DNA from 3 places in the Cupriavidus cauae genome. Region 3 is predicted to be linked to each of the others. Evidence: predicted binding sites of a transcription regulator. Region 3 holds the regulator's gene; each other region holds the start of a gene.
The links. The regulator FNR, encoded in region 3, switches genes on or off when oxygen is low (the NO sensors DNR and NnrR bind a similar motif). The targets are predictions, from matches to a motif close to TTGATNNNNATCAA.

Region 1: KZ686_RS08440 (fatty acid desaturase) is a predicted target of FNR. The motif match lies at 1,209-1,222, and genes of this name have one in related genera.
Region 2: KZ686_RS11585 (universal stress protein) is a predicted target of FNR. The motif match lies at 1,325-1,338, and genes of this name have one in related genera.

The regions. Positions count from the first base shown of each region.
Region 1 covers NZ_CP080293.1:1,884,547-1,886,810, reverse strand. Annotated here, with positions in the region: gene guaD (guanine deaminase) at 1-1,149, shown strand, start outside; gene KZ686_RS08440 (fatty acid desaturase) at 1,283-2,264, shown strand, end outside.
Region 2 covers NZ_CP080293.1:2,589,231-2,591,494, forward strand. Annotated here, with positions in the region: gene KZ686_RS11575 (DUF6691 family protein) at 1-410, opposite strand, end outside; gene KZ686_RS11580 (YeeE/YedE family protein) at 420-731, opposite strand; gene KZ686_RS11585 (universal stress protein) at 755-1,258, opposite strand; gene KZ686_RS11590 (response regulator) at 2,218-2,264, opposite strand, start outside.
Region 3 covers NZ_CP080293.1:2,881,283-2,883,546, forward strand. Annotated here, with positions in the region: gene KZ686_RS12895 (sulfite exporter TauE/SafE family protein) at 69-845, opposite strand; gene fnr (fumarate/nitrate reduction transcriptional regulator Fnr) at 946-1,674, shown strand; gene KZ686_RS12905 (hypothetical protein) at 1,853-2,122, opposite strand.

The DNA of each region.
Region 1 (2,264 bases), 1.0 Mb from region 3:
CTGGCGCATTCGATTGCCCCGGACACCGAGGTGATCGACCATCGCGGCAAGCTGATCGTGCCGGGCTTTATCGATACGCACGTGCACTACCCGCAGACCGACATCATCGCGTCGCCGTCGCCGGGCCTGCTGCACTGGCTCGACACCTATACCTTCCCCGAGGAGCGCCGCTTCGCCGAGCCCGAATACGCGGCCGCGGTGGCCAGCTTCTTCGCCGACGAGCTGCTGCGCAACGGCACCACCAGCGCGCTGGTCTGGAGCACCGTGCATGCCGCCTCGGCCGACGCGCTGTTCGCCCAGAGCCATCGCCGCAATCTGCGGCTGGCGACCGGCAAGGTACTGATGGACCGCCATTGCCCGGACTTCCTGCGCGATACCGCGGAATCGGGCGCGCGCGAATCGGCCGATCTGCTGTCGCGCTGGCATGGCAAGGGGCGCCTGTCCTATGCGATCACGCCGCGCTTCGCGCCGACCTCGACCGAGGCGCAGCTGGCAGCTTGCGGCGAGCTGGCGCGCGCCTACCCCGATGCGCTGATCCAGACCCACGTGGCCGAGAACCGCGACGAGGTCAAATGGGTCGCGGAGCTGTTCCCGCAGGCGCGCAGCTATCTGGACGTCTACGATCGATACGGCCTGCTGCGCCCGGGCGCGTTCTACGGCCATGCGATCCATCTGGATGACGACGATCGCCGCCGGCTCGCCGATACCGGCGCGGCCGTGGCGCACTGCCCGACCTCGAACCTGTTCCTCGGCAGCGGCCTGTACGACTTCCACCAGTCGGACGCGCATCGGCTCAATCTGACGCTGGCCACCGACGTCGGCGGCGGCACCTCGTTCTCGATGCTGCGCACGATGAACGCCGCGCACAAGGTCGCCCGGATGGGCGGCTACCACCTGACCGCGCTGCGGATGTTCTACCTTGCCACGCGCGCGCCGGCCGATGCGCTGGGCTGGGGCGACCGCGTCGGCAGCTTCGCGCCGGGCAACGAGGCCGACTTCATCGTGCTCGACCCCGACGCCACGCCGCTGCTGGGCCGCCGCAGCGCGCGCTCGGAAACGCTCGAGGAGCAGCTGTTCGCGTTTGCGATGCTGGGCGACGATCGGGTGATCGACAGCGTCTACGTGATGGGCGAGCGGGCGGGCGTCTAAGCGCCTCGCCAGCCCCGAACGGCGCCGGACAGGCCGCGCAGGCGGTCCGGCGCCGTGGCTTGACCGCGGTCAAGGCGGTTGTCATCGATCTGCATTACGCTGGCCCGCGCCATTCGACAATGCCGATGCCAAGATGACCACACCCGCCTCAGCCGTTGCACCCGTCTCGCCCGTCTCGCCCGTCTCGCTCGTTTCCCCCGCCCCAGCCGTTCCCGCGGCCTCGGCCGTTCCGTCCGCCGATGCCGATGGTTCCGGCCATCCGCCCGCGCCGCTGTCTGCCGACGCGCCGCTGCCGCCGCGCAAGATCATCCGCGGCTGGCTGATTCCGCTGTCCGAGCGCAGCACGCCGCGCGCGCTGCTGCTGTTCGCGCTCGACGCGACGCTGTTCATCGCCGCCCTCGCCGCGCTGGTCGTCGCCCCGCACTGGCTCGCCAAGCTCGGGCTCGGCGTGCTGGCCGGCGTGCTGATCGCGCGCCTGTTCATCCTCGGGCACGATGCCTGCCACCAGAGCCTGACGCCGCGCCGCGGCCTGAACAAATGGCTGGGCCGGATCGCCTTCCTGCCGTCGCTGACGCCATACAGCCTGTGGGAGGTCGGGCATAACGTCGTCCATCACGGCTATACCAACCTGAAGGGCTTCGACTTCGTCTGGGCCCCGTGTTCGATGCAGGAATACGCGGCGCTGCCGTGGTGGCGGCGCGCGCTCGAACGGCTGTACCGCAACGGCCTGGGTGCCGGGCTGTATTACCTGATCGAGATCTGGTGGCTGAAACTGTTCTTCCCCAGCCGGCGGCAGATGGCGACGCGCCGCAAGATCTTCCTGTTGGACTGCCTGCTGGTGGCCGGCTTTGCGGCGCTGTGGATCGGCTCGCTGGTCTGGCTGGCGCTGGCGACACAGCAGTCGGTCGCGCTGCTGCTGGTGGCCGGCTTCGCCGTGCCCTTCCTGGTCTGGAACGCGACCGTCGGTTTCGTGCTGTACGTCCACCATACCCATGAGAGCGTGGCCTGGTACGACAGCAAGACGATGTGGGCGCGCGCACAGCCCTTCGTCTCGACCACGGTCCATCTGCGCTTTCGTCATGGTGTCGGCACCCTGCTGCACCACATCATGGAAC
Region 2 (2,264 bases), 290 kb from region 3:
CTTCCCCGCTCCAAAAGCCCGAATAGCCCCATTCCGACGAGCATGGCGACCACGAATACCACCGCCTTGTAGTCTCGCATGCCCAAGGTGACCAGGGCCGGTCCCGGGCAGAAACCTGCGAGGCCCCAGCCGATGCCAAACAGCAGGCTGCCTCCCACGAGACGTCGGTCGACGACGGTGGCCGTCGGTATTCGCATTGGCAGTCCGAGCAGCGAGGCGCCGCGCCGGCGAGCCACGGCGAAGGCGACAACGCCGACCAGGATGGCGCCGGCCATGACAAAAGCAAGCGATGGGTCCCAGTTGCCGGCCAGGTTCAGGAATGCCAGAACCTTGGCTGGATTCGCCATACCCGAAATAATCAGGCCGATGCAGAAAACCACGCGAGCCAGAAGTGCAAAGAGCGCAGGCATCTTTGCCTCTCAAGGATCAAGCAGATGGCGGGCGACGAAGACGGTAACGAATCCCGACGCCATGAAGGTGAGAGTGGCCACCAGCGAACGCGCCGAGAGGCGCGAGATGCCGCACATGAACGCCAAGCGCCAGGCGACATCGGCGCGCACCGGCGTGAGCAGTCCGCCAAGCACGCCGCTGATGCCGGCGATCCGGCCATTTAGCAGAACGAACATGGAGGCGGCGATGCCGATGATCACGCCGCCTGCCAGCGAAGCCAACGGGGTGAAGGAATTCCAGTCGAGAAGACCCGGTCGGGCCTTGCCATTCCTCTGGGCCATCGGCGCCATTCCGGCGTACGCCCCTAGCGTGCGTCGTTCGAAGTTGATACCGTGGCTGGCTCCGATTTGTCAGCACGCTGAGCCGGATGACGAACCAGCAGGACCGGACGCGTCGAGCGATGGACCACCCCCTGCGCCACGCTGCCCATCAACAATCGCTGCGCCCCCCTTCGACCATGCGTGCCCATCACGATCAGATCCGCATTCCACTCTTGCGCCTCGAGCTCGATCGTCGCCGCCACCCTTCCGGGCGCCACCGAGGTTTTTCGCAGCTTCGTACAATGCTCTACACCGGCCCCCGCCAGCGACGCCGCAGCGTCCTTCAAAACCTCTTCTCCGTAAGTCAGCAACGCCTCGGTGACGCCGCCGGGATCGTATGGGCCTATGCCGTAGTAGATATCGGTACTGTCGACAACATACAAGGCCTGGACTATCGCGCCGCAGCTCTGCGCAAGACGGGCGGCCTGCATTACTGCCAATCGGGACAATTCGCTGCCATCCACCGCTACCAGAATTCGTTTGTACATGATCATGCCCCTCCGCCACTTGTAATTGCGCGTGAGACAAGCATATGAGCGGGCACCGTCCAGCTATTGATTTGCATCAAGCTCCCTGGCTTCTCCTGCCGCTATTGTCTGACCGGACCTTGCAGCGCCAATGCTGCCGGAGCCGGCCGCCTGTGTCCGTGGCAGCCACACGACCCCAAGGAGACATCCATGCAGACAACCCTTGTACCGCAGCGACTTCGAACCCGTGGCAGCACTGGACCATCGAACCGTCGCGTGTACGACCATGAGGATATGTGCCGAGTGGAAACGCTCCAGGCGGCAGGGGAGCGTTTGCGAATCGTCATTGATCGCCCTTCCCTGCCGAGAGCGCTCGTCGTGATGCTGTACGCAGGCAAAGCCTCATCGCGCATCGCATCGGCAAACTACTTCTGCCGCAAGCTCTGGAAACGGGGCTACGCAACTGCCTTGATCGACATTGCCCCTCGTCGTCACCGGCACTCGGCCGACACTTTCCACAGACATACGGATCTCGTGCACCGCGTCGCCCGTGTCGCGGAATGGCTTGAGTCCGAGGCGCCGTGCGGTCCGATACCTCTGGTATGTGTAGCAGCAGGCGAGCTGGCGTCAGAGGCGACGATGGCGGTGGCCGGTCATGCTACGTTCTGCGCCTTGGTGACCCTGCGCGGTCCGCGAGACCTGGCCAGGAGCCCGAATCAGGATGCCTGCCCTATTCCTGCGTTCGCTATTGTCGGAGGCAACAGCTCGGACACCACCGCGCCAAACCGTGGCGACGGGTCGGCTGACTGTCAGTGCAGCCGGTCGTCGCTGGTGCGAACCCTGGGGGGAACCTTTGACCAGCCGGCTGAACTGTCCCAAGCTGTCTCACTCTGCACCGACTGGCTTGAGACTACTATCCCACGCCAAGCGCCGTCGTCTCGGTAACCGCCGAGTAACGGGCCCTCGTTACCGCACAGGCTTCACAGCGTGGCATCGTCGCCAAACAAGCCATGTCGAATTGCATACC
Region 3 (2,264 bases):
CCGCGATTGTATGGCATTCCCGCGCCGGCCTGCAACCGCGGGCTTGGGACGCAGGGGCCGGCCGGCCATCAGAGGGTCAGGCAGAAGCCGTGCGCGGCCAGCGTTTCGGGCAGCATCGCGGCCCGCGCGAGACCGGCCGCGCCGAACAGCGCCACCGCCGCGCCGACCCCGCGGCGCACCCACGCGCGGCGCGCGAGCACGCGCAGGCCGGCCGACAGGCTCGACAGCATCAGCAGATTGGGCAGCGTACCGAGACCGAAGGCCAGCATCACCAGCGCGCCCGACGCCGCGCTGCCGGCCAGCAAGGCCAGCGCGAGCGCGGCGTAGACCATGCCGCAGGGAACCAGTCCCCACGCAAGTCCGGCGGCATAGCGGCGCAGCAGACGCCGGCTGGTGCCGTGCGTAACCGGCCCCGCGTCCTGCCGCGCGATGGTCCTTCCGCCCCAACGCGCCCAGGCTGCCGCCAGACGCCGCGCCACGGCGTTCACACCCGGCGCCTTCCCCACCAGTTGCGCGCCGCCCAGCGTCCATAGTCCGGCAAGCAGCAGGCTGGTGCTGCCGGCCGCGAACAGCGCGCGCTGCACGGGCAGATACTGCGTCTTCCACGCGGTCGCGCCCACCGCGCCGAGCAAGGCGCCGAGCATTGCGTACGCACTGAGGCGCCCGGCATGCAGCACCAGCAGTTCGCGGACCCACGCCGCGCGGCTGCGGTACAACGACACCGGCGCGGCCCGCCGCGCGTCATCGCCTTCGAGCACCAGCGCGATGCCGCCGCACATCGCCGCACAGTGGACACCGCCCAACAGCGCCAGCAGAAACACGCTTGCCAGTACGCCGATTGCCATCTCACGCTCCCCTCGACGGGGAGCAGCACGGTAGAATGCCCGCACGCTTGACGCCCATCGCGATGCCGATGGCAACTCCCTCCTTTCGCGCGGATTCCAATTGCTGAACGCCATCCCCCTCAACGACCAATCGACCCGCTGCTCCACCTGCTCGCTGGGGCAGCTGTGCCTGCCGATCGGCATGTCGGCGCAGGACGTCGAAAAGATGGACACGCTGGTGCAGGAACGCGTGCGCGTGCGCAAGGGCGAATCGCTCTATCGCCTCGGCGATCCCCTCGACGCGGTCTATGCGATCCGCTTCGGCACGCTGAAGACCCACGTGACGATGGAAGACGGCCGCGCGCAGATCACGGGCTTTCATCTGCCGGGCGAAGTGGTCGGCTTCGATGGGCTGACCGAGATGCGGCATGCGTCGGACGCGACCGCGCTCGAAGACACCGAGGTCTGCGTAGTGCGCTACAACGAGATCCAGACGCTGTCGGCCTCGTTGCCGTCGCTGCAGCACCAGTTCATGCGGCTGATGAGCCGGGAGATCACGCAGGACCAGATGATGCTGATCACGCTGGGCTCGATGCGCGCCGAGGAGCGGCTGGCGGGCTTTCTGATCAGCCTGTCCGAGCGCCTGTCGGCACGCGGCTATTCGCCGTCCGAGTTCGTGCTGCGCATGAGCCGCGAAGAAATCGGCAGCTATCTGGGCCTGAAGCTCGAGACCGTCAGCCGCCTGTTCTCGCGCTTCGCCGAAGCCGGGCTGATCCAGATCCGCCAGCGCCACGTCAAGCTGGTCGACATGGACGGCATCCGCCAGCTGCTGGGAAAGACGGCCTGCTGAAGCCCGCGCGGCGATGGCGCTGGCGGCCGCCATCGCCCACATTGCCCACATCGCCCACATCGCCCACATCGCCCACATTGCCCGCTTTGCCCGCTTTGCCCCCATTGCCAGCTTTGCCCCCGTTGCCAGCTTTGCCCCCATTGCGCGCTTCGCTCGCATCGCCGGCTTCGCCATCGCCCTACTCCAGTTCGTCGGCCGCCGACATCGGCGACGACATCGGCGCCAGGATCGACGCCGGCAGCATGCACAGCGTCAGCGCGCTGGACAGCGCGCACACCGCCCACGCGACGCCGAAGCCGATCGTGTAGATCGCACCGTGCGACAGCTCGAGCGGCCGTCCGAAGACGCGCAACTCGCTCGGATCGATCAGCGAGAACACCAGCACGAACGCCACCGCCGCGCCGACGAAGGCGGGCCACAGCACCCACATCAGCCAGCGCGCCTTCATGGCCGCGCCACCGCGTGGGAATTCACTGCGTCGCGCGCGTGCTGCGTGGCGACCGCCGCTGCGGCCGTCGTTGCAGCCGCCGTTGCAGCCGCCGTTGCGGCCGCGGTTGCAGGCGCCATTGCAGCCGCCATCGCAGCTGCCG